Regions from separate parts of the Rossellomorea sp. y25 genome, predicted to be linked through region 3. Evidence: riboswitches for the same ligand, from Rfam matches in the RefSeq annotation. Region 3 holds a riboswitch; each other region holds the start of a gene.

Region 1 (8,023 bases), 310 kb from region 3:
TGGAAGATTCTGCAGTTTCTTCATGATGAGGATGAGGAGGCTTGGCCTGAGGATTATCCGGAGGATCCGGATCATCATTTGTGGGCGTTTTCGTTTGCCGGGGAGCCGTTTTTCGTGTTTGGGAATGCTCCTGCTTATAAGCAGCGAAAGACGAGAGACCTTGGAAATAGCTTGGTATTAGGCTTTCAGCCGAGAAGGATCTTTGAAGGGTTGGAAGGAACGTCAAAGGGTGGCATTATGTCCCGTGAGAAAGTAAGGGAGCGGGTCGAGAAGTGGGACGGCTTACCGAAGCACCCGAATATCAGCCATTACGGGGATCCTGAACACCGTGAGTGGAAGCAATACTTCATTGGAGACGATGTGGTACCGATCGAGGGCAAATGCCCTTTTCACCATAAATAAGAGAAAGAGTGTCAGGTCGCGGCCTGACACTCTTTTTCTTAATAGATATCGACATTCCCACTGGAAACGGAAACATTGATGTTGTATTTACCAGACCCTGCCACACCTGAAATGTCTCCATTGTCTACCTTCTGATTCTTTAATGGGAGGTTGCAGGAGATATCTCCGCTGCTTGCTTTTCCGTTCAGCTTAAAGCTCGCGTCTTCAGGTAAATCCAGGTTGACACCTCCAGAACTTACATCAAAATTCAGGTCTCCCTTTAGAGTGTCCATCGAGACCGTTAATTCGCCAGATGATAAGTCACCTTCCAGAGGACCTTCGTAGTTCGACAATTCTACATCCCCGGAGCTGATGTCTACATTACCTTCTTTTGTGGAGAGAGCATTCACGACCAAGTCTCCGGAAGAACCATCATGTTCGAATACATTCGTCTCAAGATTTTCGAGAATCATGTTTCCGGAACCCATCTCCACGGATAACTCATCGAACTTCATTCGATTCTTTTCGGATTCTCCGGCAAATTGCAGGTTACCGGAGCCAATATTGATTTCGAGGCTTCGATCATACTCTTTTGGAATGTATACGGTTACGTTCGATTTGCGGTTGAATGCTACCCATTCATACCATTTATGCTTTACAGCCACTTCAATGGTGTCACCTTTTTCAGCTAAAGTCAGTGTTCCTTTTCCTTTGATATCAACTTTGACTTCATTCTGGTCTGTAGGAATAACTTCTGTGTCGCTGCCTTCCATTTTAAGATCGATGTGATCGATTCTGTCCGTTACCCCGATGCGTTCTCCTGACTGACTTTCTTTAGCAAATAACGATGTATTGTCATTCAGGATGACGTATAGCGTTCCAAGTGCAAGCAGTGCAATGATCACGGCAAAAGCATTTTTCATTAAAATCCCTCGCTTTGGTTTGTTTTTCCATTTTATAGTATTATTTTAATGCAGCTGCCGGTTCATCACAATGAGCCATAGGATTATTTTTGAATCAGACCAGAGGCCGAGTTCGGTGTGGGCTAATGAATAGAAAAGACCGATCACAGGTGACCGGTCTTAGCCTTTATTTCGCGATGAACATCTGCGTCCAATAAATCCCCTGACTGGGATCCTTCGCTGTTCCCACGCCAATATGAGTGACTTGTTTATTTAAAATATTTTTGCGGTGTCCGGGACTGTTCATCCAAGCGTTAACGACAGATTCAGGTGTTTTTTGTCCAACGGCAATGTTTTCTGCTGCCGTGGAGTAATCCACCCCGAAATTCTCCATCATTTCAAAAGGAGATCCGTACGTAGGAGACGTATGAGAGAAATAGTCATTTTCCTTCATGTCCTCTGATTTCATCTCCGCCACATTCGCTAACTCTCCATCCATCTTCAGGGCATTAAGTCCATTCTTCTTGCGTTCCTGGTTGGTCAAATCCACTACTTGCTTCATAAATCCATTTGCATCTGAAGTCTGTGTATCCTGCTTAGGCTGCTGTTCCGTGGGTGGTTCGGGCTGACCCGTATTCGGTTCTTGTGCAGGCTGATTCGGCTGCCCGGCTTCTTCATTTCCAGGCGTATTTTCCTCACCTGGATCTAAGTGTGTAAATTCGCGTAAGTCTCCATTTGGATCGATCGGAGCCATGAAACGGTGAAGGGGAGTTTGGTTTCCTTGCATCCCATCCATTCTATCTCGTCCATTGTTTCCATAGGAAACCGGATCGTAATTCACGTTCTGTGTATCCATCAGGTTATCGTTTGTATCGTTAGTGTTACAGGCAGTCATCAGCATAAACGGGATGACGGCACAGACTGTTATCGAAAGAAAGCGTTTTTTCATGTTTGATCCTCCAATATTGTTGATTACCTTTTATAACAGGCATTAACAGTCTTTAATATGTACTCCCGCCTTCATTTTTACCCTGTAAAAAATAGGGTTTACTTCTGTGTTTTAAAAGGGTTTTGAGCTCTTGACCCGAATAATTACTGATAAGGAAGAAGGAGGTTTTTCATTAATGGAACGGAAACGATTTCGGGAGATCGGAGGTAGTATCGGCTCGTATACATGTGGGGAAAATAACAGTATTACCGATATTGAGGGAGTGAAGGTTGGACATAAAACCCTTCACTATGAGCATGACGGTACCGTGGTAAGGACGGGTGTTACGGCGGTATTACCTCATGAAGGCAATCTGTTTCGAGAAAAGATATTTGCTGCCAGCTATGTAATCAATGGCTTTGGAAAAACAGTCGGGACGATTCAAATGGAGGAGCTGGGTGTCCTTGAGAGCCCGATTCTCTTGACGAATACTCTTTCCGTTGGGGATGTGTTAAAAGGGACCGTTCAATATATGCTGGGCGAAACACCTGAAATCGGCGACACAACAGGGACAGTAAATGTCGTTGTGGGAGAATGCAATGATGGTTATCTCAATGATATCCGGGGCCTTCATGTAAAGCCTGAAGATGCCAGGGAAGCCATTCTTCATGCACAATCCGGACCTGTTGAAGAAGGGTGTGTAGGAGCGGGAACCGGGATGCTTTGTTTAGGATATAAAGGTGGTATAGGGACGAGCTCCAGGGAGTATGCATTTGGAGATGAAAAGTATAAAGTGGGAGCACTCGTATTAACGAATTTCGGCCACAGAAAAGATTTAATGGTTCCCACCCTTCACACCGGGGAGGATATGGATATACCCGATGGATCCATCATGATCATCTTAGCTACCGATGCACCTCTCAATGAAAGGCAGCTTAAACGATTGGCCAAACGTGCTTCATTCGGTCTTTCAAGAACGGGTTCGTATGCAGCACATGGAAGTGGTGATGTTGTTCTTGCTTTCTCTACTGCTCACCGGATTCCACATCAGCCCGACAATGATAACACGATTCTTTACTCTTTCATTAAAGAAGACGGACCGATCATATCCACCCTATTTGAAATGACCGTGGATAGCGTAGAAGAAGCCATTTGGAACTCTCTTTGTAAAGCAGAAACCACAACGGGCAGGAATGATCGGAAGGTGGAAGCCATACCTTTAGATTTGTTTAAGGGTAGGCTATAAATAAAAGCTAAACATTCTATTATATTTAACCCTCAAGTAAATGGGGTATACCAATACTTATGAGTACTGACTATTTGGTTAAAGGAAGTGAAAATCATGAAGTATACGCCTATGCCGCCTTCCTTTTTCGAACAACCCACTTTGGAGCTTGCAAAGTCCCTGTTGGGATGTGTATTAATGAAAGAGACGGAGGAGGGAACTGCATCAGGTTACATTGTGGAAACGGAAGCCTATTTAGGGCCTGAGGATCGAGCGGCTCACAGTTATGGAAACAGGCGTACGAAGCGGACGGAAGTCATGTTTCATGAAGCAGGCCGGATATATACATATGTTATGCATACCCATTGTTTAGTGAATGTAGTGAGCGGTGAACGAGAGAAGCCTGAAGCGATTCTCATTAGAGCCGTTGAACCACTTGAAGGGTTGGGGCTTATGGAAAGAAGAAGGCCGGGTCATATAAAGAAAAATTGGACAAATGGTCCAGGAAAGCTGACGAAAGCGTTAGGCATCACAATGGAGGACTACGGAGGGAGCTATTTAGAACCGCCTCTCATCATCTCAAGAGGATACCAGCCAGAAAACATTGTAGAAGGAAAACGAATAGGAATTGAAAACACTGGAGAAGCGAGGGATTATCCATGGAGGTTTTGGGTTAAAGACAATCCGTATGTATCAAGATGAGTGTTTTTTTAAGAATTTTCTAATATCCATTGAAAACATACCCCATAAGTACTACGTTTGTGGTATATTTTTCTTATAAGACTAATTTCATTGAATACAGACAATTCGAATGGGAGCTTTGAACCTAAATGATAGATGGGCGCTTACATTTAGGGGAGCTAGTAGCGCAACCGACCACATACGAACGTAGGAATACGTTTTTGTGTGGTTTTTTTATAAGGCTTTTTTACATTTAGACATCTTCTATAAAAATAAACAGAGAGTATAGGGGTCCTATGAACATCTTTACTATTTTTCAAAACGATTATATTTATCATGATTTTCAGCCCTTATATGAAATGGGCAAGCATCAATCCCTCTATGCATATGAGGGCCTGTTACGAAACAAGTATAACGAAAACCCTGAAAGTGTCTTTCAGTCTGCCATGAAAGCGAATATCTTATATAAGCTTGATACCTTATCCATTTCAAAAGCTCTTGAAAGCTTTTCAGAGAATGGATTGAAGAACTGTAAGTTATTTCTTAATATTTATATTACGACGATTCTTCACCCAAGCTTTCATACCTATTTTTATGACCTCATGAAGAAGCATCCTGAAATTAAGGGGCGTCTTGTACTTGAGATTAATGAGTCGAGTGCGGAGGAACTCTGGCAGAATCCATTATTAAAAGAGTCACTCAAAGAACTTAAGCAATATGGAGTATGGTATGCGATTGATGACTTTGGTCAAGGGACATCCTCCATCAAGAAATCCATTGAATATGAACCGGAAATCATTAAGCTGGATCGCTATTTTGCTCTAAATCTGGCTCAAGATGATAAGAAACAACGATTCCTGTCCTTTTTTAATCAATTTTACGGTAAGGATACGTTAATTGTGTTAGAAGGAATTGAAACCAAACAGGATATGAAAGTGGCAGAGGAAATTGGGATTACAATAGGACAAGGCTTTTATCTGGGAAGGCCAAGTCGACTATTAGCTTAAATGGAATGGTGACTCTGAAGTGTGGGAGTTACCTTTTTTCGTGGAAACCTACAGTGGTTTTGTTGGAATTGAAATAAAATTGAAAATATTTAACATTTCCATTAAACTGAGGAAAAAGAGAAAAAAGGGGATCAAGGTATGAGGCTTCTCACATTTCCGCTGAAATTTATGTTCTATTATATTCTCGGGTTGATTGGTATTTTAGCCGTGAGTATCGCACCTGAAGTATTTAAGGAGAGGGGTCTGTATAATTTTGTCGGATTCTTTGAAGAGTTCATTAAATTTGTTTTTGTATTTTTGGACCGTGAAAATTGGAGCTATTCCTATAAAGGGATAACCGTCGATTTTCTGGACATGCTTTGGGGACCTTATCTGTATTCTTTGCAGATTATCGGCGGAGCATTGGGTTTGGGCCTGGGAATAGCATTCATCCTTACACTATTCACAGTGTTTTTGCCCCGATGGGTTACGTCTTCTCTAAAGAAAGTATTAAACCTATTTGAGACGGTACCTGACTTAATGTTTGCGTTTATGCTCCAGCTTCTCATTGTGTATGGTATAAAGCATTTCGGCTTCGAATTAATGAAATTTACAGAGTTTGGGGATGAAAAGATCTTTCTTGCTCCTATCATCACATTATCGATTATTCCCATGATCTCTTTCTTTCGTATTCTTCTTTTTATTATGGAAGAAGAGATGCTTAAGCCACATATAGAGTTTGCCCAAAGTAAGGGAATGTCAAAAGGCAGGATCCTCTTTGCCCACGTACTGAAAAATATTTCTCCAAGCCTGTTTTATCATGGAAAGCTGATTATTTGGGGGATGCTGTCGAGCTTATTTATCATTGAAACGATTTTCAATATGAGAGGAATCACGTATTATATCGTCCAGGACTTCAGACCGATGGTCATAGCCATCTCGCTGATGATGATTTACACACCTTTTTTTGTTGTGTATCAAGGTGTATATCTATGGATTAATCGGGAGGGAAGCGTCGATCATTCCAAATATAAAAGGGATAAAACGAGGTGGAATGAATGGAAGATATGGGGCTGGCTTTCTACGATTAGACGGCTTTGGTGGCAGCATATGCATAATGGGAAGTTTGCCATCGGCTTTAGTGTCATCTTTCTCTTGATTGTTATCAGTTTCCTTTATCCAGTCATGAAAGAAGAGCCGATTAAACAAATTCAGTTTATGAAGAACGATGAGGGACGAATCATCAGTGCACCTCCTCATAAACCATTTGGAGAGATGATCTTAGGCTCCGATTTCTTCGGGTATAGCATCCTCGATCAACTGATTGTCGGGGCAAAGTATACCCTCCTATTTGCACTGGTTGTCGCTTCCCTAAGGGTGATTGGTGGATTCTATCTAGGTATTGCCTATCATTTTCATTTAAAAGAAAACAGGAAAAACTGGCTTGATCGAATGGTTGATTCCATTCATTTCCTGCCTTTAAGTCTCATTGCGTATCTTCTATTAAGACCTGTGCTTTGGGGATTGCCCGTTTTGGGATGGGAACACTCCATTTTTGAAAGACTCGTTTTTGAAGCTGTCGTCTTGACGATTCTTGTGCTGCCGTTAACGACAGTTTTAATAGGGAATGAACTGAAGTTATTAGGAAAACAGGATTTTGTCCTGTCGGCGAAGCTCTTAGGGGGAAGTAATCGGCATTTGCTGTGGACGCACCTATTCCCACATCTGGCACCACGACTATTCATTATATGGGGACAGCAATTTATCCAAACGCTTCTCATCCTTGTGCACCTGGGATTGTTTCATCTGTTCCTGGGTGGAACGATCATTACAGGAGGACTGGTACCCGATCCTCCGAAATCAGGAACATTTGAATGGTCAGGTCTGATCAGTTCCACTAAAGATTCCCTGATGACCGGAAAGTACTGGATTGTCATTGCTCCGTTAGCAGCCTTTATGATTGCCATCATCGCCATGCAGTTGATTGTACAAGGTGTGAAGGAAATCCAGCAAACAAAGGTGGGGGTACTGGTGAACAACACTCCAATTAAGAATAAACATGAGCTGGTCAAGAACAAAACCTACCGTCCAGTGGTGGAAGACTTCCATTTGGTTCGGCAACAATCCTTTAAGGGATAGAGGGGAGAGATAGAGAGTGAGTAGAAAGAGTCCTAAATTACCACTAACCGATGAGGAAAGATCGGCACTTCGTAAAGAGAAAATCAGACTGGGAGACATCTTCGAACTGTCTCCCGATGTGTTAAGTGAAAAACTAAACATCTCTATGGCTAGAGCCCGGTACTTAGTAGGCATGTCCATTTTCCAACGAATTCCGTCGATCGGACCGAATATGGCGCATAATGTGGTTAAAGATCTTGGATTTCATTCATACGAAGACATTAAGAATGAAAAAGGGGAAGACCTCATTATAGACCTGGAAAAGAAGTACGGCGTCTGGATGGACCCGTGCGTGGAAGACTCCCTCAGGTGCGTCGTCCACCACGCAAACAATCCAAACTCCACCAAAAACTGGTGGGACTTCACCACCCAAAGAAAAAACTACCGCCAAACCCACGGTTACCCCAGTGACCGTCCAACCAAAGCCTGGGATGAGGGACGGACCTCATAAACTAAAAAGGCAGGAAGCAAAGAATCAGCTTCCTGTCTTAATTTATATGCGTTCTCTTCAGGGACGGACCTCTTTCGTATATACTCCTCAAAATGGACATGATAAGGGAAAAGGAGTGATGAAAGATGAGAGTCCTATTCATCTGTTTTCTATTGCCGTTCTTTTTTCATGCGTCATCTTCTGCAAGAAACATTCTGCCCCTTCCAGCCCATCACAATGAACTCGCAATCGTTATTGATGATTTAGGAAACGACATGAAGGGAACAGAAGAAATCCTGAAATTACCCGTCA
Region 2 (8,023 bases), 740 kb from region 3:
GGGAGCTTGAGACGATTTTAAGAGACCGCAAGAAAACGAATCGCGTCATTTCACTGGCTGAAGACACAGTCCCTCCTTCCTGGAAAAAGCATCTGCCTGATGTATCCGAAGAACAAGAACGGTGGATGAAGATGATGCCGATCCTCCGCGATACGGACGGTTCATTACGAACAGCTCTTGGTGAGCACGATGCTTGGGATTTCCTATCCGTACTAAGTGAGAAACTCATCGACCTGGACATTGAAATCCTCCTTCCGTCCTGGTGGGAAGCGATGAAGGATGCTCAGGTGCTGGTAAAAGCAAAGCTGAAGAACACGGACACAAGCTATCGTAAATCCTTCGTTGGCCTGAATGCCATGCTTGATTTCGACTGGCGATTATCCATGAACGGAGTCAATCTGTCAGAGGATGACTTTAATCAGCTTGTCGATAATCAGCGCCGCTTGGTGAAGATTCGCGGTCAGTGGATGAAGCTTGATCCCGCTATGATTAGAAGGATTCAGCAAATGATGACGAAAGCGAAGCAAGAAGGGATTTCGATCCAGGATATGCTGGAGCAGGAACTTGTTCCCCGCGATTCGGATGAATCGGACCTGGAGCCCGATGACGACGAGCATGATCCTTATAAATATGCCAGGATCCAGCTTGAACTCAATCGGTCAATGAAAAAGATGATTCACCAGCTGACAAATGTGTCATCGATTCCTTTAACGGAAACACCTGACGCGTTTATCGGCGAGCTCCGTCCTTACCAGCAGCTTGGAATGAGCTGGATGCTCTTTTTACGAAAATTCGGCTTTGGCGCTTGTCTTGCTGATGACATGGGACTCGGAAAAACCGTACAGCTGATCACGTATTTGCAGCATGTAAAAGAAACCGAGAATCCGGATACCCCTTCCCTAATCGTTGCCCCTACCTCCGTTCTCGGAAACTGGCAGCGGGAGTTGGAGAAATTTGCTCCTGATTTGAAGGTCCACCTTCATTATGGACCGAACCGGGCGAAAGGCGAACAATTTGCCAAGGAGATCAAAGGTGTCGATGTGGTCCTCACCTCTTACGGCTTGTCCCACATCGACTTTGAAGAACTATCGGAAGTCGTCTGGACATCGATTTCCCTCGACGAAGCACAAAATATCAAGAATGCCAATACGAAACAATCCAGGGCGATCCGTAAACTCAGCGGTAAGCATCATATTGCGCTCACCGGGACCCCGATGGAAAACCGATTATCGGAGCTGTGGTCCATCTTTGATTTCCTTAACCACGGGTACCTCGGTGGTTTCACGCAGTATCAGAAAAACTATATTGCTCCCATTGAAAAGGATGAATCCGAAGAAAAAGTCAAAGAGCTTCAGGCAAAAATCAAGCCGTTCTTATTGCGTCGTACGAAGAAAGATCCTGAGGTGGAATTAAACCTGCCTGAAAAACTGGAACAGAAAGAATATTGTCACCTGACCGCTGAGCAGGCAGCACTCTATGAGCAGCTGGTAAAAGACACTCTTGCTAAAATTGAAACATTGAGTGGATTTGAGCGCAAAGGATTAATCCTGCAAATGCTTAACCAGCTGAAGCAGTTATGTAACCACCCTGCGCTCTACTTAAAGGAACCGGATCCTAAATCGATTCTCTCCCGCTCTGAAAAAATGCAGAAGCTGAAGGATATCATAGAAACTGCACTGGAATCCGGTGAAGCATGCCTGATCTTCACGCAATATATTTCAATGGGCGAAATGATCCAGGAAGTGATGAAAGAAGAATTCAACGTTGATGTCCCATTCCTGAACGGCAGCATGGCAAAAGGAAAACGGGATGAACTCGTGGAGAAATTCCAAAATGGTGAATTCCCAGTATTCCTGCTTTCATTGAAAGCCGGCGGAACCGGATTGAACCTGACCGCAGCCAACCACGTCGTCCACTACGACCGCTGGTGGAATCCGGCGGTAGAAAATCAGGCAACCGACCGTGCCTATCGAATCGGACAGCAACGATTCGTTCATGTTCATAAACTTGTCTCTTCAGGGACACTTGAAGAAAAAATCGATGCCATGCTAATGAAAAAACAGGCATTGAATGATGAAATTATCCGCAGTGATCAGTGGGTTACAGAATTGTCTGATCAAGATTTGGAGTCTTTGTTGGTGTTGGAATAGTTGTAGGTAACCTCTTTCCTTTTGTGGGAAAGGGGTTTTTTGGTAGGTGTGATAGTGAAGTTAGGGGTGAGCTGGCGTTTAAATAGTCTCTAATGGGGGGCTATTTTAAAAGGGTTTTGACAAATCAGGGGTTGGTTTGAGGTTTTTTAGGTCGTTTTTACAAATATAATTGTAAAATAATTGCGTTTCCTGTTTATAGATTCGTTTTGTTGTGCCGCTTCCGAGCTAACTTGTGCCACTTTCAGCGTTTGTTGTGCCACTTTCCACAAAACACGTGCCAAAATGTGAACAACTAGAATCATTATCGTCCACCACAAGCGAAGGTCTAATACAATCGCTCTTTACTAAAGCAAAAAAACGCCGGCTCCCAATAGGAAACCGACTCAATATGAAGACATTAAGGGGAACGACTACTTTCTTACTCACTGCTACACATGTATATTTCTAATGAGGTAGGTTTGAGGCATGTTGCGATGACCATTGGCATTTGAGACAGCTGCTAATTAGGTTGGTTGGATTGTTCGTATGGAAAGAATTCTCGATGAGGGGTGTTTTATACTTATGATGAGGTTTTTAAAACTGGATTCGGGTACTCGTATCCTTGCTCAAGGGCTGTCACCCGTTGAGATAGATAGAAATTTTCGACGTTCGCTCTTGCTACTTTTTTGATGAGGTCTTCTGTTAACTTTTCCATTCTGTCGATTCTTTGTTCAAGATCTTGCAGTGTGGCCACAACTCCATCTCCCTTATAAAAATATTAGAACGGTAATTCGATTGTTTCTTTCTTGCTTGTCTCTGAAGCATTTACAGGCTCCCGCTTACTGTCCATAAATCTGACATTTTCAGCGACGACTTCCGTTACATACGTACGCTTTCCCTGATCATTCTCATAATGACGGGTTTGTATGCGACCCGTCACTCCAACGACAGATCCCTTTCGGCAGTATTTCTCCATATTGTCTGCAGCCCGGTTCCAAACGGTACAGAGTACGAAGTCTGTATCAATTTGGCCTTTTTGATTCTTGTAGTTGCGATTCACAGCTATTGTAGCGTTAAGTATCGATTTTCCTTCCAATGTCTTTCTTGCTTCAGGATCTTTGGTCAGCCTTCCGACGATGGTCACTTGGTTGATCAATTCGCTTCGTTCCCTCCTTTCTCTTAAGGTGTTTTCATCTTACAACCATCTCTCCTATGTTGTAAAATCGTAAATTTCCGAAATTCGAGGCGAAAATGGCTTGAATTTCCGAAATTCCCCTAGGGAGATTTTCTGTTTTTTACTCAAAAGCGGGGTCAAAATCACAAAATTGCATCTTTCGTTCTTTTTTTCATTGAGGAATTTATTAGGGAAACAATTCCTACTATGATATAATTTTATAAAACCTTTAAATGGGAGATGTTCGTTCATGAAAACCTTTAAAGTTATTTCACTTCAAGTAGTGGAAAACGATGAACTGCGTGACTTTGAAATTGTGGACGGTCTGATTATAAATAAGGAAGATGGACAGAGTACGTGGCTCGTCGAAACATATTTGTCGAATGAATATATTGAATTCTTTCAAGAGGCTCAACAAAGGAAGGAAGATTTGGAAATCCAAGTCGTCATTTCCCATAAAGCCAATGACCCGGCTGCTTTCATGACATCCATCCGTTGTATTAAAGAGATGGATGACCATATTAGCATTATGTTTGAGGGGAAATTGAAGAAACAGCGCAACGAATATGCTGAATTACTGTTAGACGACTTAGTTCAAAAAGGATACTCAGGAGAAGAACTTATTCGCGAATTCCGTGAGAAAATGGTATCGAAACCGCGTATTCCGGCCACTGCTAAACCTAGTGTTTAATTATACGAAATTATGTAATATCCATGTGAATTTATATGATATAATGAAATTAATTTTGTGACTTCAGTTATGAAGTTCTTAGGTAGGTGTCCCTTGTGATCGGAGAAAGAGTAAAGAAATACCGACAAGAAAAAAGAATGTCCATGACAGAGCTTGCTGAAAAAGCCGGTGTCGCTAAGTCATATTTAAGCTCAATAGAACGCAACCTTCAACAAAATCCATCTATCCAATTTCTTGAAAAAGTGTCAGCTGCTTTAGGAATTCCGATGGATGCTCTATTACATGATCAATCAGAAAATCAGAATATCGACCATGAGTGGCTCAAAATTGCGGAAGAAGCTATGGATTCCGGTATTACAAAAGAGCAGTTCCGTGAGTTCATTGAATTTAACAAATGGAAATTAGGTAATAAATAAAGTCTTGCGATCGGCTCGCAAGACTTTATTTATATTAAATCACTTTGTACTCGGCTTTCATTTCCTGGGATTGATTATGAAGAAATTCTCTGATTTCTTTTTTAGAAATTCCGGCGTTCAGTGCTTGTTTGATAAGTTCCATCCATTCAAGATCAAGTTCACGATTTGTCAATATAAATACCCTCCCAAAATACATGTATGTATTCCAGGCAATCCAGCCATCATAGTTCTCAAATAACCACACCTTCTACATTCATATATTCAACATGTTTGTGAAGATATGCCTACTCTATAACCTTAGATCTGTGACTTTGCGTCCTCATCTTTCAATAAGTTTGCCTTTATCTGACTCTTCCCTTCGAACTACTTCGATTATACTAATAAAAGTTCCTTTCATTTGTTGTTTTTTGTCAATTCCGTCAATTTAATTTACACTTTTTTCCTACACTTTAACCCATATTCTGACAATATCAAAATATTAAGCGTCTTTTTATTAGAATATCTTGTTAGTATTTGTCGTAAAACTACGAATACATGCTATTTTTATAGCTTTCCAGCTTTTTTCTTAAAGGGAGGACTTTTTCATTAATACTTTGGTAATTACTAGGATTATAGAACGCATGGTTAGATAAGTCAAATCCGCATGTGGGGCAGATCCATTCGCCCGATTCAGTACTACTGTAGGATGGTCTGGTGCAGCGGTTGCAGGTTTTTTTGTACATAACATCACCTCTTATTAATATGTCTCTTTCTTTTTTCGTATAAATCTATTTAGAAATATTAAAAGTAACCCTGCAGTAATAAAGGAAATCCCTAAAAATAGTAATTTATACATATCGGTAGCAGTATTTGGTAAATTCAATCCCTGTGATGGTAGTGGTTTTGAAGGAAATGTGCTTTTATCTGATTCTGACCTATCAATAAGTGGTGTGGTAGAATCAGTATCAGTATCTTCTGAAGGCTGTGGGGCTAAATTGGATTCTGCCGATATAATGATCTCAAATAGTGCTGAAGTATTTTGATACTCGTTCCCCAGTTCATAGGGAACCATAATTGAAAACATTAAATCTTTCCTTTCACCTTTTTTCAATAATTCCGGTGAAAATCCGTTGAAATTTTTTAGTTTATCATCAAATAGTAAATTTGATGAACTATCCGTATAAACCATTAAATCTAATTCATTAAAAAGCTTCTTATCAGGTTGCTTACTGTTTACTTGAAAAGTATAGCTTATGTCTTCAGTTCCTCCATTTTTAATCGTTAACGTTTTTTCCGTCCAATCCCCAGGTTTCATATTATCTATTTTAAAAAGAAATACTTCATCAGGGATAATTATCAGATCTATTTCGTTCGCTGTAGCCTTTTGTATATTCACTAATCCTGAATAAATGAAAACTACAGTAAATAAAATGATTAGTTTTTTAGAATTCATATTTTCATCCCCTATAATATATGAATATATACTTAATTAATGTTGATTGTTACTGTTTTGTTCTTTTTAAAGAACTTATTAATTCATTATAAGATTCTAATTCTTAATTTGAAATCCTCAAATACATCCAATACACAACTCTAATGAGCAATTATCGGTCATTCTCTCAAAATTGCTTTGTTTTATTAACTTTTTTGTATTTTATAAAATACATTTTGTTCTATATAATGAATTAAACTGTTATAAAGGGAGTAATATTCATGGTAGGTGAGCGGATTAAGAATCTGCGTGAGCAGAAAGGTTTAACAATTAATGAATTAGCATTACATTCTAATGTTTCTAAGTCTTACATTAGCTCCATAGAAAGGGGGCTGCAGAAAAACCCCTCTATTAAGGTATTAAAAAAAATTGCACTTACTTTGGATACTTCTTTAGAAAATATAACCTCTGCGCATAATAAAGTAATTATTCTTGGTGAAGAGTGGATTGAACCTCTTGAACATGCTATTGAGCACGGTTTAACCAAGGAAGAATTTCATGACTTCCTTTCTTTTGTACAATATAAAAGGAGTAAGCATAACAATGAATAGACTACTATTAGTTACTGGATCCATTCTTCTATTAATAGGAATAGGTTGTTCCGTTCTCGCTATTTCGGAAATGAATAAGCAGGAAGAGGCTCAGATGGATTCTTTAAAAGAGGCGAAGAGTTTGGTTCTAAAAGATTCTGAGGAGAATTCCGGAAGTCTAGAATCAGTCAAAATGGAATATCACTTTGAAACCGGTGATGTGATAGGGCTTTTAAATATCCCAAAATTAGGGCGTGAAGTTCCAATCATCTCAGGTACCCATGAAGAGGACTTAGAAAGAGGAGTTGGTCACGTCTCAACAACTAAACTTCCTGGGCAACAAGACCGAATTTTTCTTGCTGGTCACCGGGATACCGTGTTCAAACAAATGGGGGAGCTAAGAAAAGGGGATACCTTATCTATTCAGTTGAAGACTGGTGTATATGAATATGAGATATATGAAACGTTCATTGTGGATGAGACTGATCTTTCCGTCCTTGAGCCAACCTCTCCAGAAGAAATCCTCACCCTTTCCACATGCTATCCATTCGAATACCTTTCAAGTACAGAAGAGCGTTACATCATCAATGCCCGAAAAGTAAATTAAAGCGCAGAAAGCTAATAGCCTCTGCGCCCCATTACTACTCGTCCTTATTATCCTGATCTTGCATATCTAGATCATCTTCTACAGCGTCTTCTTCAGGCGAGTTTTCATCCTTCGCTGCATCTTTGTCCCCTGGCTCGTTCTTATCTTGGGACTCATCCATTTCGTTATTGCCCATATCGTCATTCTCATTCATGCCGTCATCTTCCGGCATTTCTTCTTCCGTTGGTGCCTCATCTTCCGGAGGAGGCTCCTGGTCTGCGTTACATCCTACAAGAAGCATGGCAGCAAGTGCTGATCCACCAAGAATTGAAAGTAATTTTTTGCTCATGATGTATTACTCCTTTCTAACGTGTACGTTAGTTAATGTAAGACCGTTACTTTGGTCTTTCGTTAGCATTCCCTGAAAATGAATTAACTTGCATTTTGAGAGCAATTTTTTGGAGAAATTATATTTGAGAAGCGTGAAAGTGATTTAACAGAAAACTGGGCCTGAAGTGAACGAAATCACTCCAAACCCAGTTTACATATTGACTATTCTTGTTTATCTCCCAGAGCAAACATCATTTCCAATTCGCAGGCAACCTCACCATCAACAGTCGCCACGCCTTTTCCTTTACCGATCGGTCCTTTAAAACGGATCATTTCCACTTCAAGTCTCAGCTGGTCTCCCGGCTTTACTTGACGCTTGAAACGACATTTATCAATGCCTGTAAAGAAGGCTAAACGTCCACGGTTATCTTCCACTTTCAGCATGGCCACAGCACCAACCTGAGCCAGCGCCTCTACAATCAGCACGCCAGGCATAACAGGATAGTCAGGGAAATGTCCATTGAAGAACTCCTCATTCGCCGTCACATTTTTAATCCCAATCGCTTTCTTACCTTCTTCCACTTCAAGGATCCTATCCACCAACAAAAACGGATAACGATGGGGAATGATCTCTTTAATCTGATTAATATCAAGCATTCAAAATTCCTCCTACCAATATGTATGTACACCTTATTG
Region 3 (8,023 bases):
ATCACAGCTAAAGTGAATGAGATTGAAAACGAGGATCTGCCTCCTTATGAAAAATTCCAAAAGCAATTAGAATGCCAGCTTATTGAAATCTGTAAACATAAAGAGTTTATCATTATGCAGATCAGAGAGAACGCCATGCCGTTTAACGATGAAATCCATGATCTCCTCAGTGAAATGAAAATGGACACCCATCGTTATTATAAAAAAAGATTATATGGGATTTACGGAAAAAAAATCGAACCCTACTTCTGGGATATCACTATGATGATTCAAGGTTTTTTCCATTCTTATTTAGAATTGGTGATGCTTGATAAAATCGAATTGGATTTTGCCTATTTGTCCCGATTCATATTGAAACGTACGGATGATTTAGTGGAAGGCTTACTAAAAAGCGGGGATCAGCCTGTTCTTTCCTTTGAAAAAGTGGAGGATCTGGTGAAGGATTTCACTTTATCTAACAGGATCAATGAGTCTACACTTGTTCATATGATCGAGGATGCACGTGAAGTAGCAGAGGATGAAAATACCAAAATTTCTCTGGAAGTCATTCAAGAGGAAATTCAAAAAGATGAAACCCGGCAGGTCGTCATTAAAGGAATGATTGTGAATCTTGAAGAGGACCCATCGCTGAAGCATCTCGTGAATGCCTTGAGACATTTTTATGCATTCTGACCCGAAAGACCCGCTTAGCTCAAATGCGGGTCTTTTTTATTTTATAGGAGAAAGTAGTAAGAGAGCCTTCTCTTAAGCCAGAACTTTTTCTCTCAGCTTCCCGATCCCTTCCTTACAGACCCCATATTCAAGCCAGGAGCAGCCTTTACATAGATGATCAAGATCCTCAGGTTTCACTTTATTAGCCGTTCGGATAATCAGATCTGATTTCATATAGGTTTCCCCGTGTTTCAGCTCTAAATGCCGGAGGACACGGCTATCTAATGATAGAACATGATCATTGGAGTTTTCACTTTTTTCACATACTGTTTTCCCTTTATGTGGACATGCTTGACAGGCGTCATCAAAGGCTTGAACGACCTGAATGGGAAGATCCCTTTCATCATTTCGTATTTCTCCCACTATTTCCGTCATAACGTTTACAAAATCAGGACTATACCCCATGCCTTTAAATCCGTGGGTGCAAAGAAGATGATGTCCCCTAAGTACTCTCTTCATTTTATCCTCCTCTTTTTACAGCTGCTGAATTTGATCCGATTCATGGAAGGTTACTTTTTCACTGACATGGCCATTGGCGGCACGGTACATTCCATAAGCCACTTGACCACCTGAGATGCTTCTGTACTTTTTTAACTTACCTACCATTACCGGGCGGATGGCTCTGGAAAAGATTTCTCCCGCTTTTTCCCCAAGGCGGAATTCATCTCTTTCCCCTAAAAGAAGGGATGGCCTGAAAATGTGCAGGGCAGGATAATTCAGGGCTATTAAGTCTTCCTCGAGCTCCCCTTTCACCTTACTATAAAAGAACGGTGAACCGGAGCTCGCCCCAATAGCTGATATGACCATATATTGTTTGGCCCCATGGTCCTTACCGAGGTTTCCTAGCTGAACGGGGTATTCGTAATCTACCTTTCTAAATGCTTCCTTCGTCTGCGCCTTCTTGATGGTCGTTCCAAGACAACAAAATACATCGTCGATTTCCTCGTGGGGCAGGAGCTTCATCTGATCGAATGGGATGATTCGTTCATCCAACTTCTCATGCTTCACCCCGCTGCTTCTTCTCACGAACGAAATCACTTTTTTATACTCGGGACTCTTGATGAGTATTTCAATCAGGTGTGAACCAACCAATCCAGTGGATCCTGCAACCAAGGCTACTTTCGGCATCTTTCATTCCTCATTTCTTCTTTGTCTCTATTCAGATAGATCCTTCCAGCTTCTGTAATGGTGAACTGCGATTCCATTATAGGAAGAATATGTACCATACTGGGCATCAACAAGAGCAAGTTCAGCAAGCATGATTTGCTCTCCATTTTCATGAAATGTCAGGAAATCCCCTTCAGCAGATGGAGCTGTTTCCACTCCTACCTTCACCTTTTTCCCTGCAGCCTGGGCAAATTCCATCTCATTCCTGACAAGTTCAATGATTCCATTCTCCCCATTCGCCAGATCCCGGTATGCCATAACACCAACTTCATCCGTCCTCCCAATCACCCACTGAGCAAGGTTACCTTTTCCTAATTCATTGTTAAATGTTTTCCCATCAAACCAAAATGGAATATCCATCCCTAATGGAAGCTGAAGCGAATCAGATCGAATCACTGCTTCATTCACCATCTTCTGATAATTCAACACCGTCTTGCCGTAGGCGGTTGACCATCCGGATAAAAGGTAAGGCTCCACATCCAAATGAACACCGGTAAATCTTTGATCCTCACTCGTTTCAAACTGGTATTCCTCCAGCCAATCAAAAAAAGCAATGAGGGCGGATTGTCCTTTTACGGTCGCCCATTTTGGAGCCCCGTCCAAGGCGTACACGTGTATATTTTCTAAAGTCGCCATTTGAATAAATAGTTGATAGTGTTCCTTCTCTATGTTCGGGTTCACTTGCAGATACACTTCATCTACTCCATGAACTTTAAAAAATCCGATGATTTCTTCTTTATGTCCGACGATGTCAACCGTATTCCAAAGCCACGTGCTTTTCCCTCTCACGTCCATACCAGCTGCCTTTTCATTTGATTGGTAAGAATTGATACTCAACAGGATCAGACAAATACTCATCTTCCATATTCTATTCATCTTTCATTCTCCTCTTCTTGAGCCTTGACTCTTGTGAGGAGCCTGGCAGCTTGGCGGCCATTCGAAAGACGGGCAGGCCGATAGCTTTTTCAGTCCTTGCTTTTCAACAAGTTTGCCTTTTTCAGTTTGTTTTATTCTTCCTCTTTAGTATAGTCCTTTTTCCTTTATTGAAAAGATGTAATTTTCAATCAATAATCATATCAAAAAAGCGCCAGTCACTTTCGGATTGGCGCTTTTTTATGTACTGCTCATGACACTATTTGCTTATAATTCTTCATCCTCGAAAAATTGCTGTAATTTCTCATCTTGTTCAGAATCTGCATTTTCAGACGCATACGGATTATCCTTGACTCCTGCTGTATCCATATTTGTTTTGATGGCGAGAAATGGTCCTTTCGGTTCCTCTGCGATGACACGGTCGTTTAACTGTTTGAAATCGGGCATGTCTTTATTTCCTTTTTTCACTTTATCTTCTTCCTTCAATCGTTTCACCACCATTCTTATAAGCGATTAGAATAATATCCTCTTCCGTTTGCTGGCGAAGTTCACTTTCCATGTTTCTCACTTTATTCAAGGTATCTTCAGACAGGTCCGCTACGGGAAATTCTTTCGTATTCATTCTTATCATCTCCTACCCATTTTCATTGGATTGTCCGATTTCCTTTTCTGCCATGAACCCGTTTCCTTCCTCTACTGCATGATGTTCCTCCACAGACTCTCCCGGAACATAGACTTGACTGGGATTTCGAACCTCATTATTCAAAGTGAATTCCGGGTTTAACGGCGTGTCCATTCGTAACTCTTCAGGTTTCTTATGATCTCTCATCTATTCCACCTCCAGTATTTAGTATGGCTACTGAATACATAATCATGCAAAACACGAAAAATCGACTGGCATCGGGCAGCAAAAAAAGCGTTAAGCAATAACGGTGCTTAACGCCATGAAACTGATTCAAACCCACGTATAATCCCTTCCCCAGCTATCCCGGGCAAGATCTTTGATTTCATCGACAATTTCATTTTCCACAGCAAAGGCATCTCCCTGTTCATAAGGGTTGTAGTGGAAAGCGTATAGGCGGGAAACAAACTCGTGAAACGGAAGTGAGCATTCTCCTTCCAGTTCCCCGTTTTCCATGACGGAAGGTTCGATGCCCTGCCCCCAGTTCTGTGATCCATCATTATTCGGATTATAAAAATAGATCCGGTATTCGCCCTTGGGATCCTGGGTGATTCTCAAAATCGAAACGGCATGGAAGCCAAGGAGCTTTCCATGAACATTTGTGATGAAGATCCCGACTGGATTCGGATAGATCAATCCGTAGTCATCATTGTATTCCGGGTGGTGAGTGGCATAGAATAGGCGAACGAATCCCGGATAGTCAGAGATGAGGCCTGTTAGTGAATCAATGACTGTGCTAAACCCTTTTTGAACCCAATCTCCATAAAATTCCGGATTCACCCAGCGGTGTCCATCTTCCCCTCTAAGCGATACACGTCTCATCATCTCACTATAAATACGGTCAAGATGAGGAACGAGAACAAGTGACACAGGATCAAGCTCTTGATGAAGCTCAGGCGCCAGCCCTCCACTTAATTCTTTCGAATGGACCGGCGTTCCTTCAAACATTATATCGATATCTCCGTCCCTCGCTGCCCGTGGAATCAGTTCGAGTAAGTACCCAGGAGCATGCTGTGCCCAAAGGCTGATCCCCCGCGCTGTTTGACAAGTCGGGTTTAAGCCTTGGCCAATCCCGATCGGTTGACCGAGGACATTGATGACACCGGCCAGAAGGACAGAATTTGCTGTAATTCCGTCTCCAGCTTTACACGAATTAAGGAGCGTCTTCCGTACTTCCGGTCGAATATCAAGCTCTATCAGCCTTTTCAATCCCGGTGATACAGGAGAGGAAGATAATACACCCCGCTCAAGCATAAGGGCGAGTCCATAAACCGATTGCTTCGTGGCTGGATAGATCGCCACTTTAATCAGCTGGAATACGAGCTCCGCATGTTCGTCTAGGTTTGCTTTTCCTTTGTCGTTTAACTGAAGGGCAGCCGGAACAAGCTCTTGAACCTTTCTGCTCAGGAACCTTAGTAGTATCGCATGCTGGGGAGCGACAAGCCCCGTTTCACGCATGGACTGCGCAAAGGCAACAGCTTCCTTCTCCAGTTCTTCCTTAGACAGACTCATAAGCTTCTTACGGTATTCACCCGGCTGGACAATGCTTTTGCTTATGAGGGACGGACCTTCAATAGCAGACACATACTTTTCTAAAACAAGTCGTTCCGCTACACTTAAGTCTGAATGGAGCATCTTTTTCGCTGTTTCAATCATTGACACTGTCCGCTTCACCATAATCGGACGCTGTGCGGTCAAACGTTCGATTTCTTTAATCAGTGTAGTTGTAAGTGCTTGATAGGAAAGCTTATCAGATAGAAATCGAAATAATTCCGTTGTCCTTTCACTCTGCTCTCCACCTTCAATCCGTGCTGCTTCCGTTGCTTCAGGAAAAAGCAGGTTCAGATTCAGAACCATTACTTCATTGAGGAAATCCTCTGCCATTTCAGTCGAAACATCGGGATGTTCATATTGACCCTCTGCGATGGATAGCATTCTTAACTCACTAAGAATTTCAATGATCGAAGGAAGCCCCTTTGCTTGTAGTGACCCGGCCACAAGAGGTGGTTGAAGCTTGGACGCCTTTTCCCAGGGGCCGTCCTGGAAGACCCCGGCCTTTTCAAAGCGGCTTGCGCTTCGATATAGAATCTCCAATCCTTCATCCGTATCCAACAATCTTTGCGCTTCCTGATACACGTCAGTTTGATACATTGATTTCGCAAATGAAGCTGCGCTCTCCAGTTCATTAAGCGCTTGCAGAAAACGATCTTCCAGCTTAGACGTTAATTCAAATGCCATTTCAAAACTCCTTTATCAATCAAAATACCAGTGGATGAGAGAATTAAATATAGAAGTTAAACTGTTCGTATTCCTTTAATAGATCCCTCATGATTTCACTGTCTTCCCCGTAGAAGAAGATCGTTCCGTAATGATTACCGAAGCCGATTCGCTGAGCTACCTTCCCTTGGGCAGGACTGAACATATCATGTTTTTCAAAATAGGCATGGTTCTCCAGTTCATCGGGTACCTCCAGCTTCTCCACATAATTAACATGAGGATGGACCATTAAACAACCTGCATGGGCTTTTGCTTTTTCACCTGTAGAAGGGAAAAACTCTCTAAGCTCTTCTTCTGTTGTATTGGGGTCACTGCAAAGGATTTGAGCTTGATATGCATTAAATCCATAAGCACGTTCAATCAAATCAAAGATATGTCCGCCGGGGACTCTGGCTGCGACTTCGCCGAAATGAAGAGTACCATCTGATGTAATGAAATATTCGGGATGAATAACACCGTATTCAATCTCAAACGCATCAATGAGCTGTTGAATCGCCTCACGGATGATCGGACGCTTTTCCTCAAGGCTTGGAGATGCCGGTACGAAATTAGAGTAGCCTAATCGCACATACTCCGTTATATTTAAAAATTGGATCTTTCCATTATGAATAAAAGCTTCACACGAGAATTCCTGTCCGTCTAAATGACTTTCCATCAGAAGCGGAAACTCCGACTCGGTGAGAGCATCGATATCTTCCGGATTCTCAATGGCACGGTGTCCGACAGACCCTGCTTTATCAAGAGGTTTTACGTGAATGGGGTCGTTCTTATCTCCTTCGACTTTCAGAAGGGCTTCATTCACACGTTTCAAGAACCTTCTTACATCTTCCTTATCCCTTGCTTCTTCGAATACACCTACTTTGATTCCGGCAATTTGCGCTTTACGCTTCATCATCCCTTTATCTCTTAATAGAAGAGAACGGTTGAAGACGCGTGGTTCGTTACGGAAACGGGAGTTTAATGCCCCGGACCACTCCACACACTCTTCATACAAAGGAACAGCCACTTCCGCACCCATTGCTTTCAGCTGTTTATAAAGATGATCTGAACCTTCATTTAACCGATCGAAGTCCCAACCGATAAAGGCAATATCATGTTTTTCTGCATATGCCTCAAAATCAGGGGGGCCAACAACCACGAAAGGCCTGTTAAGCTTCGTACACGCTTCGATTGCCGGCAGACTCCAACCGATCAATGCCGTTAGATAGGGTTTGGTTTTTTCCTTTCGATCCACGTTCTGTTCTGCTTGCTGTAATTCAAGTTGATCTAGTCCCATATTTTCCTCTCCCCTTGTCACGTATTTATTCAGATTCCTCTTTAGCATAACAAAGCAGATAGGAAGAATGAAGTATTTTGCTGAATTTTCAATCTATTCGACAAATAAAGTGGTAAAGTGACATAATCAGCGGGGATGTTCTCCAATAAAAAACCCCAAATGCGCTCAGCATAAGGGGTCCTTTCTTCTGTTATTCACCTAAATCAACATTATGATATACCTGCTGAACATCTTCCAAATCTTCGATCGCATCAATCATTTTTTCGAATTGAGCTTGACCATCTTCTGGAAGTTCGACATCATTCTGCGCAAGCATAGTCAGTTCCGCTACTGTAAACTCAGTCACACCTGCACCTTTAAACGCTTCTTGAACCGCATGGAATTGATCTGGTTCAGCGTATACGATCACAGCATCATCTTCCTCGATAATATCACGTGCGTCTACATCCGCTTCCATCAGAATTTCCATTACTTCTTCTTCTGATTTTCCTTCAATACCGATGACGGCTGTGGCATCGAACATATACGCTACAGATCCACTCACACCCATGTTGCCGCCATTTTTGCCGAAAGCAGCACGCACTTCGGATGCAGTTCGGTTTACATTGTTCGTCAGTGCATCCACAATGACCATGGAACCATTCGGTCCGAAGCCTTCATAGCGTAATTCGTCATAGTTCTCTTCTGAACCACCCTTTGCTTTTTCAATGGCACGGTCCACGATATGTTTCGGTACGCTGTATGTTTTCGCACGCTCAAGAACAAATTTCAGCGTTTGGTTCAGCTCAGGATCCGGCTCACCTTGCTTGGCAGCAACATAGATCTCACGACCGAACTTCGCATAAATACGACTAGTATTCGCATCCTTAGACGCTTTCTTTTCTTTAATATTATTCCACTTACGTCCCATATTGTTTCACTCTCTTTCACATTTATCTATAGATACTTTCAATCTTAAAAGGTATTTTCCTTTCTATTATACATGAAAAAAACTATTTTTGGCTAAGTGATTCCTTGCCACCCTCACCTGAAAAAAG
Region 4 (8,023 bases), 1.1 Mb from region 3:
CGTTTGGAAGTCAACCACAATCACACTCAGTTTCCAGACGAGTAAAAAGGTAAAAATACCATTGGAATACCAATCGCTTGCCTTTCTATCCCAGAAGAAGAGGAACAGGAAAGTGAGTATGACCGAAGAGATAATGGCTCCCCACGAAGCCGGGAATGTGAAGGAGCCTATGGTGTACCACTGTTCAATCATAGCCATTCAACTCCCTCCAGTCACGTTCTGGTTTATTTATTATTCTTTTTTAACGACAATGTAATAAACCGATGGATGCAAGTGACCTATTGTTGTGCGGAACCCGGATGATTTGAGCTGTCGATCGAGTTCCCCGGAAGAAATGCGATGATCTAAAGGCGGTCCCATTTCTGATTCTACCTTTTCCCAATCCAGGATCAGCCAAATGCCATCTTCCTTCAGCATATCGTGTAAATCCTGAAATACTTTGATCAGATCGGGAACTTCATGCAAGACAAAGGCAGATACAATTTTATCCAAAGTGCCTTTATTGAAACTGAGGTATTCAAGGGACGATTTCACATAAACGATATTGTCTACATTTTCTTCATTTGCACGGTGTTTCAAGTATTCCAGCATTTCCTGCTGCAGATCTACTGCCTGGACATTCGATTCAACCGTTTTCGCAATGGGAAGGGTCAGGTAGCCATTCCCACAGCCCAAGTCGGCGACGATATCGTCTTCATTGAGTTTGAGAAGTTCGAGAACTTTTTCCACCGGTACGAGCTCTTGACGTCTTGGATCCAGGAGCTTTGAAGCTCTATGGTGTTCAAATAAATCTCCGGCCATTGGGAATTCCTCCATTCGTTAAATATACCCTTATATGTATTAGTATCTTAAATCTTTTATATACAAGCAAGTTATTTACTCATAGTGTATCCTATAGGAGAATTATTACAGATAGCATGGAGTAATGTGTGTCGAAATTTTGAATTATAAAAGGATTCCCCATGAAGGAGAATCCTTTATTTCTGCTTTTGTAGTATAGGGGTTTCCTCTATGTTTTTTGCAGTGATTGATCAGTGGACAGTATAGAAAGAAAAACACCGGTTCCCTGCTATTTCCTACTAAGTATTGCTTTTATAACGAAATGATTACGATTTAAACTCTAAACTTCTACTTATTATTTAGTATATGCATGATTCATGGAAAAGAAGAAGTATCTTGAATTTATTGCTTCTGTTCCTTTCATCGATCGAATGGTGTCTGTATAATCAATCCACGTTACATTTTGCAGCTTTTGATCTAATTTCGCATTAATCTCTTGTTCGATTTCCCTCATCCGCCTCATCAGCTCTCCAAAGCTCATTTTAAAATGAGTGGCTGCCTGTTGATGAGGAGAGTTTTTCACAAGTAAGGCCATAAATTCCTCAGACGTCTCGGATCGGCTCGCCAATTCATCTTCAAGTCCGACCACATATTGATAGATGTCCCTTTTTTTATTTGGCAGGCCTTTAACAATATCCCGTGCGACAATTTCCATTAAATGTTCGTTCATCGTATTCACCTCGGCATAAGTTTATACCTTAACCTATTCTTTGTAGTGGTACGACATGCACTAGTTCATGTTGTATTTTTTCAAGAAGCGTTCTGCACGGCCTCCGCGATCAGAGAACTTCTGTCTTCCTGTATAAAATGGATGCGTGTCCGAACTTACTTCTACTTTTAATAAAGGATACGTGTTCCCGTCTTCCCACTCAATCGTTTCATTGGATGTTTTCGTAGATCCAGTTAAAAAGGAAAAACCGCTGTTCGTGTCCATAAATACCACTTGTTGATACTCTGGATGAATGTCTTTTTTCATTCTTAATTCCCCACCTTGAAGATTAATGTATTACCAACTTGATTTTTTGACGCCGGGTATTTGCCCTTTATGAGCAAACTCTCTGAAAGCGATACGGGACATCTTAAATTTACGGAGATAGCCTCTTGGTCTCCCTGTAACTTCACAGCGACTGTTTAATCGCGTCGGCGAGGAATCCCTCGGCAGCTTCCTTAACGCTTCATAATCACCCTTCTCCTTTAAATCCCTGCGCAAATCTGCATACTTCTGAACAAGCTCCTGACGCTTCTTCTCTTTTACTACCTTTGATTTCTTGGCCAAAATGATTCACTCCTTCTTTAATCGTAATCATTACGTTTTATAACGGCATAATGTCATTAAAACATACTCTCTATCTTTTTGCAATGATATTTACCTGCTATCTTTTGGAGTGAACTTTCCAGAACCGATCTAAAATGAAATCTATTTAAAATAGTTAAAACCGAATACCATTCAACCCGGTATTCGGTTTTATATGTCCTATGCTGCTTTTAAACCTTCTAAAATAAGTATAAAGTATTTAACTGTATCTCCGCTACGGCGATTGATGACTTCAATGTCCATTAGGATTTTCTTAACCTCTTCAGCACCTATACGTTCGATAATTATCTCTGTGATTTCTTCAGCTGTATATTCACCTACATCAGTAGACCTCAAAGCAGTCCTATTCCTTCTACAAAAACTTCTTAATTGCCTTTTTAATTCAGTCAATTCCAACATCATCATCCTTACTACAGATTCAAATCCTACCAAACACGTCGTAAGATAAAAAAGCCCACCAAAAAGGCAGGCTAAATGATACTAATAAACGTTCGGAATAGTATTCATTGTAATCCATTGTTTTCGGTAACCCGGCCATCGTTATTCTCATTTAAAATGGTAGACCCGTGGTTTTGCGTCCTAATTTTTCAATTAGTTTGCCTTTGTCGAAGGACTATACAAATTCAGTTATATAGTTGTCATTATACTAGAAGAAAAAGGATATGAAAATACTAATGAGAGTTTTTACTTCCTTTTTCTCATTATACCTATAAGAATTGAAGTATATCGATTCTATCGCATAAAAGAAACCCCGCTCATGAGCGGGGTTTCTAATTAGAATTTAAAAGTTAATATATTGACGTGGGTTTACAGCATTTGATTTCGATGCATTCCATGAACCTGCATGAAGTTCAAAGTGTAAATGCTGTCCGAAAGAGTATCCTGTGTTACCCATGTAACCGATTCTGTCTCCCTTGTTAACTGCTTGTCCAGTGCTTACAGATGAAGAAGCCATGTGGGCATAAACAGTTGTGAATGTTTGACCGTTGATTGAGTGAGTGATGTATACTACATTTCCATAGCTTGAGCTATAGTGACTCTTGATGACATATCCATCAGCAGCTGCAGAGATTGGAACACTGCCACGCGCTGCGATATCTGTACCATAGTGAAAACGCTTTTTACCGTTCAACACGTCCCAGCCAAAGTTTGTTGTAATCGTTCCGGAAGCTGGAGATGTCCAGGCACCGGCACTTACTGGTGCACTTGGAGCTGTTTCAGCAGGAGCTGAAGAAGAACCACCGCTGCTGCTTGTTGTTGCTTGTTGTTGAGCTGCTGCACGTTTTGCCGCTTCTGCTTCCGCTTGACGTTTGCGCTCGATCTCACGCTGACGTGCAAGTTCTGCTAAGCGTGCTTGTTCAGCCTGGATTTCACCTTCAAGCTGGTGTTCCATTTTAGAAAGCTCATCCGATTCTTTTTGAAGATCTTTTTTCTCTACTTCAAGAGAAGCCTGTTGTGCTTCAAGCTGCTTGAATAACTCAGCTTTTTGAGCTTTTTGACTATCAAGATCTTGTTTAAGAGATTCAAGACTTGCTTTAGTAGATTCTAATTCTGCAAGCTTTGCTTCTACTTCTTCTTGTTTCTTTTCTAATTCAGCCTGATCTCGTTTTTGTTCGTCCATGATTTTCTTATCGGCACTTACGATTGTATTTACTGCTGTTACACGGTTGATGAAGTCACCGAAGCTGTCCGCGCCAAGTAGTACATCAAGATAATTTGCAGAGCCGCCTTTTTCCTGGATCGCACGTGCACGTTCTTTTAATAGTTCGTTTCGTTCTTCAATCTTTTTCTTTAGAACCTCAATTTCTTCTTTAAGTTTATTGATTTCTGCAGTTGTTTCATCAATCTCTTTTGTTTTTTCAGCTATCTTATTTTCAGTATCTTTTAATTTTGTACTGATTTCAGCAATTTGTGTTTGGATTTCTTGTTGTTTATTGATGTTTTGGTTAATTTCTGACTTTTTCTCATCAATCTTTCCGTTAATTTCTTCTTTTTTAGAAGAAATGTCATCTTGCTGTTTCTTTAGATCCTCCACGGAGGAATGAGCGTTAGCAGTTGTCCCCAATGTTGGTAGACTTCCGATTGTTAATGCTGCTGCAATTGATAATGATATGAAATACTTCTTGTTCAAGCGGCATGCTCCTTTCAGCTTCTATCAACCTATCAAATTTTACACTTTTAAGAACTTACGAACAGACATAAAGCTTCCCCATGCCCCGATCAAGCAACCCATTAATAGAATTAATCCGTTTACTTGATAGATAAAGGGGGTAAAATCCAATATCTGAATAAAATGGTTTTGTAGTTTTGGTTTAATAAAGTCATAGGCATAGTAGTAACCTGTTGTTACAAGAGCGATCGGGATAATAGAACCTAAAATTCCAAGCCATAATCCTTCTAGTATAAATGGCCAGCGTACAAACCAGTTGGTTGCACCCACGAGTTTCATTATCTCGATTTCCCTTCTTCTTGCGACAATCGTAATTTTTATTGTATTTGAGATGAGGAACATGGCGGTAAACAACAGACCGATGATTAACACCAGGCCAACGTTTCGGCTCATTTCCAGTACGTTAAATAATTTCTCGATCTTCGCTTCACCATACAGGGCTTCATTTACATTCTCATACTTGCTGATTTCAGCAGCAATCTTCCCTGTGTCTCGAGGATTCTCTGCTTTTACAATAAACACATCATATAATGGGTTATCTTGTTCAAATAATCTGAAATCGTCTCCCAGATCTTTCACAAGGTTCTGAAGTTCCTCTTCTTTAGAGGAGTACTCGACGGATTCGACTCCACTTATTTGGTTAATCTTCTTATCTATTTCATCAATTTGAGCTTTTTCAGTACCAACCTCGAGTAGGACGCGAACTTCAACGTCTTTTTCAATATCGGTTGCAACCTTGTTCATGTTTAGCATTAGTACCATAAACACACCGACAAGCAGTAAGGTTACGGTAACGGCACTCACTGATGCAAACGTCATCCAGCCGTTACGTCCGATGCTTTTGAAACTCTCTCTAAGGTGTCGACCATACGTTCTAGCTTTCATAACCGTAATCACCTCGCTGTTCGTCACGAACAATTCGGCCATTCTCAATGGCAATTACCCGATGCTTGATAGTATTTACGATCTCCCGGTTATGTGTAGCCATGATCACTGTTGTACCACGGTTGCTTATTTCTTCAAAGATGTTCATGATATCCCAAGATGTTTCGGGATCAAGGTTCCCTGTAGGCTCATCTGCAATCACAAGCTTCGGCGTATTCACAATGGATCGTGCAATTGATACACGCTGCTGCTCTCCCCCTGACAGCTCATCAGGAAGCATTCTTGCTTTATGCTTTAACCCTACCAGGTCAAGTACTTCCATAACTCTCTTTTTGATTTGCTTAGGGTGTTCTTCTATTACTTCAAGTGCGAAGGCAATGTTTTCATAGATAGTAAGCGATGGTAGCAACTTAAAATCCTGGAACACGACCCCAACGTTTCTTCTTAAGTATGGAACTCTACTATTTTTTAATTTTGCCAGATTGATACCGTTTACGATGATATCTCCTTTAGAAGGTCTTTCTTCACGATACATCATCTTAATAAAAGTAGATTTTCCGGCGCCACTTGGACCCACAACATACACAAACTCGCCTTGCTTAATGTGGACGTTAAAACCATTAGCAGCCATGACACCATTGTTGTACTGCTTATATACGTCTTTCATTTCTATCATTATAAAATCACCTAATTTGTATTATGTAGTTCCCCTCTTGGCTGTTATCGACATATGTACATGGTATGAACTCAACAATGTTTTTACCATAATTAGACACGAAATGGCGAAAAACCTCGAATTGCTCTCCCGAAAATTATTATAACATCACTTTATACGATGTTAAGGAAAAAAATTATTACATTTACGTTTCAAAACATAAAATAATGTGAATTTTTTACCTTTTTCACTGACAATTGTACCTATTTTTCACGAAAAATGTAGTCTTTTGTATCTAGTATCAGGTACTAACACCAGATTCGAAAGATTGAGAATCCTTGTTATAGGAATACTAATCTGGTGCTAATCTGATTAAGTTACTAGGTTATAATCGCGAACGGTTTAAGTGCTGATTTCTAAGAGCGGTTATTGGATTAGCTTTTGTAACAAATATTTAAAAAAGCGAGAGGATAAAATTTGTGGATATATAAAAAAAGAAGAATCCTCACGCAGGGACTCTTCTTCCTCACTTATTTCTTATTCGCCAACCACTCTGCCACTGCTTCTGCTTCTTCACCTTTGATGAGTCCTGCAGGCATTTGACCTTTACCATTTTGAATGACTTCCAAGATTTGATCTTTGTTTAATTCAGCACCAATTTTATTAAGGGCTGGACCCATTCCGCCTTCAAGGTTTCCACCGTGACAGCTGGTGCATTTATTATTTACGATTTTTTCAGGGTCTACTCCGCCAGAGCTTGTTTCTGTACTTTCTTCGCCTCCGCCACCACAGGCTGCAAGTACCAATGAAGCGCCAAAAACAATTCCAAGTAGCTTTTTCTTCATTTTTATCCCCCTAGGAAAACATTTTAAGAGTAACGGGAAGTATCAAGGTCCGTCCCTCTATTAGTTAATTATACCAAGGTTAAACCCGTTTGAAACCTTCACCTAACACCTCTGAGGCGTCCATTGTGACGACGAAAGCAGAGGGGTCAATGGTTTTGACCAGTTGTTTCAGTTTTGTGAATTCTGTTTGATCGACCACACACATAAGGATCGGGCGCTCATCGTCCGTATAACCACCGTATGCAGATAGTTTTGTCACACCACGATCAATTTTATTCAGGATTCCTTCGCGAACTTCTTCCTGTCTGTTTGTAATGATAAGAGCCATCTTTGAACGACTGATGCCGACTTGAACTAAATCAATTGTTTTACTAGTTACGTATAAGCCGATAAGGGCATATAAACCACGCTCGATGTCAAACACGATCGCAGCCGATAGAACAATCATTCCATCGATAAGCGCCACACATGTCCCAAGGGATAAACCTGTGAATTTGTTTACAATCTGGGCTGCCAGGTCCGTCCCTCCCGTGGATGCTTTACCTCGAAAGACGATTCCTAAACCCAATCCTACACCGATTCCGCCGAATAATGCGCCTAATAAAGGGTCTTCTGTCCAAGGCTCCCAACCTTCTGTTAAGAACACCACTAATGGCAAGAAGACCGTACCGATGGCTGTTTTGACACCAAATTGAAGGCCCAGGAAGATTAACCCTGCAATGAATAACGGAATATTAAATGCCCATTGAACAAAGGCAGGTTTCCAATCAAACAGACCTTTAAGGATGGTGGATATCCCGCTCACTCCCCCTGAAGCAACCTCATTCGGCAGTAAGAACACATTAAACGCAATGGCCACAATCGTTGACCCAATCACAACAAACAAATACTCTAACAACTTCTCTTTCCGCGGATTAAATGCCTGCTCACGACGTCTCTCTTTCAAACCCATCCAGTACGACTCCTTTAACCTATGTATTTATAGTATGAGTACAACCTCTTCCTTTATGCAGAGGGACGGACCTATAATCAAGGGTTTCGTCTCGTCTGTTAAGAGGAAGGTTGTTCACCAATAGTCTCTTTCAACTGATCGTAGAGGTAATGAATTGAGGTGACAAATAGAAAAATTCACCCTTCAAACATGCTCTGAATCAACCTTTGAGAGTATAGCATGGGCACATAGTGGTGTAAATAACACTTCAATAACGTGGTAAAGCATTAATGGGTTGGGGTGTTATAGTGGTGAGGGACGGACCTTGAGAAATGGGAGGTTATACAACTGAAGTCCGGTTTTCGCAAAGGAAAATTCAGAT

What was found. A riboswitch is a leader RNA that binds a small molecule or an ion and turns the genes downstream of it on or off. The one in region 3 is predicted to bind cyclic di-GMP.
Region 1: another riboswitch for cyclic di-GMP. It lies ahead of AAEM60_RS01095 (EAL domain-containing protein); the one in region 3 lies ahead of AAEM60_RS02595 (amidase).
Region 2: another riboswitch for cyclic di-GMP. It lies ahead of AAEM60_RS21920 (anti-repressor SinI family protein); the one in region 3 lies ahead of AAEM60_RS02595 (amidase).
Region 4: another riboswitch for cyclic di-GMP. It lies ahead of AAEM60_RS20260 (hypothetical protein); the one in region 3 lies ahead of AAEM60_RS02595 (amidase).

The regions. Positions count from the first base shown of each region.
Region 1 covers NZ_CP145886.1:191,876-199,898, forward strand. Annotated here, with positions in the region: gene AAEM60_RS01070 (YqcI/YcgG family protein) at 1-402, shown strand, start outside; gene AAEM60_RS01075 (DUF4097 family beta strand repeat-containing protein) at 441-1,304, opposite strand; gene AAEM60_RS01080 (CAP domain-containing protein) at 1,471-2,232, opposite strand; gene AAEM60_RS01085 (P1 family peptidase) at 2,408-3,457, shown strand; gene AAEM60_RS01090 (DNA-3-methyladenine glycosylase) at 3,554-4,138, shown strand; cyclic di-GMP riboswitch class II at 4,243-4,323, shown strand; gene AAEM60_RS01095 (EAL domain-containing protein) at 4,414-5,124, shown strand; gene AAEM60_RS01100 (ABC transporter permease subunit) at 5,263-7,242, shown strand; gene AAEM60_RS01105 (helix-hairpin-helix domain-containing protein) at 7,259-7,732, shown strand; gene AAEM60_RS01110 (divergent polysaccharide deacetylase family protein) at 7,858-8,023, shown strand, end outside.
Region 2 covers NZ_CP145886.1:4,399,344-4,407,366, forward strand. Annotated here, with positions in the region: gene AAEM60_RS21895 (DEAD/DEAH box helicase) at 1-2,150, shown strand, start outside; gene AAEM60_RS21900 (hypothetical protein) at 2,710-2,883, opposite strand; gene ssb (single-stranded DNA-binding protein) at 2,908-3,285, opposite strand; gene AAEM60_RS21910 (YwpF-like family protein) at 3,554-3,994, shown strand; gene AAEM60_RS21915 (helix-turn-helix domain-containing protein) at 4,090-4,410, shown strand; gene AAEM60_RS21920 (anti-repressor SinI family protein) at 4,445-4,582, opposite strand; cyclic di-GMP riboswitch class I at 4,616-4,760, opposite strand; gene AAEM60_RS21925 (TasA family protein) at 5,147-5,842, opposite strand; gene AAEM60_RS21930 (XRE family transcriptional regulator) at 6,103-6,432, shown strand; gene AAEM60_RS21935 (class D sortase) at 6,425-7,018, shown strand; gene AAEM60_RS21940 (hypothetical protein) at 7,053-7,346, opposite strand; gene fabZ (3-hydroxyacyl-ACP dehydratase FabZ) at 7,550-7,984, opposite strand.
Region 3 covers NZ_CP145886.1:502,393-510,415, reverse strand. Annotated here, with positions in the region: gene AAEM60_RS02610 (TetR/AcrR family transcriptional regulator) at 1-672, shown strand, start outside; gene AAEM60_RS02605 (DUF1284 domain-containing protein) at 745-1,170, opposite strand; gene AAEM60_RS02600 (NAD-dependent epimerase/dehydratase family protein) at 1,186-1,839, opposite strand; gene AAEM60_RS02595 (amidase) at 1,867-2,754, opposite strand; cyclic di-GMP riboswitch class I at 2,796-2,881, opposite strand; gene AAEM60_RS02590 (hypothetical protein) at 3,019-3,237, opposite strand; gene AAEM60_RS02585 (hypothetical protein) at 3,221-3,373, opposite strand; gene AAEM60_RS02580 (hypothetical protein) at 3,386-3,580, opposite strand; gene AAEM60_RS02575 (hypothetical protein) at 3,707-5,671, opposite strand; gene AAEM60_RS02570 (ATP-grasp domain-containing protein) at 5,715-6,986, opposite strand; gene AAEM60_RS02565 (YebC/PmpR family DNA-binding transcriptional regulator) at 7,177-7,896, opposite strand.
Region 4 covers NZ_CP145886.1:4,022,372-4,030,394, forward strand. Annotated here, with positions in the region: gene AAEM60_RS20235 (hypothetical protein) at 1-198, opposite strand, end outside; gene AAEM60_RS20240 (class I SAM-dependent methyltransferase) at 232-801, opposite strand; gene AAEM60_RS20245 (hypothetical protein) at 1,136-1,510, opposite strand; gene AAEM60_RS20250 (type B 50S ribosomal protein L31) at 1,571-1,816, opposite strand; gene rpsN (30S ribosomal protein S14) at 1,847-2,116, opposite strand; gene AAEM60_RS20260 (hypothetical protein) at 2,315-2,545, opposite strand; cyclic di-GMP riboswitch class I at 2,677-2,766, opposite strand; gene AAEM60_RS20265 (peptidoglycan DD-metalloendopeptidase family protein) at 2,937-4,286, opposite strand; gene ftsX (permease-like cell division protein FtsX) at 4,326-5,210, opposite strand; gene ftsE (cell division ATP-binding protein FtsE) at 5,200-5,886, opposite strand; gene cccB (cytochrome c551) at 6,396-6,710, opposite strand; gene AAEM60_RS20285 (YitT family protein) at 6,790-7,662, opposite strand.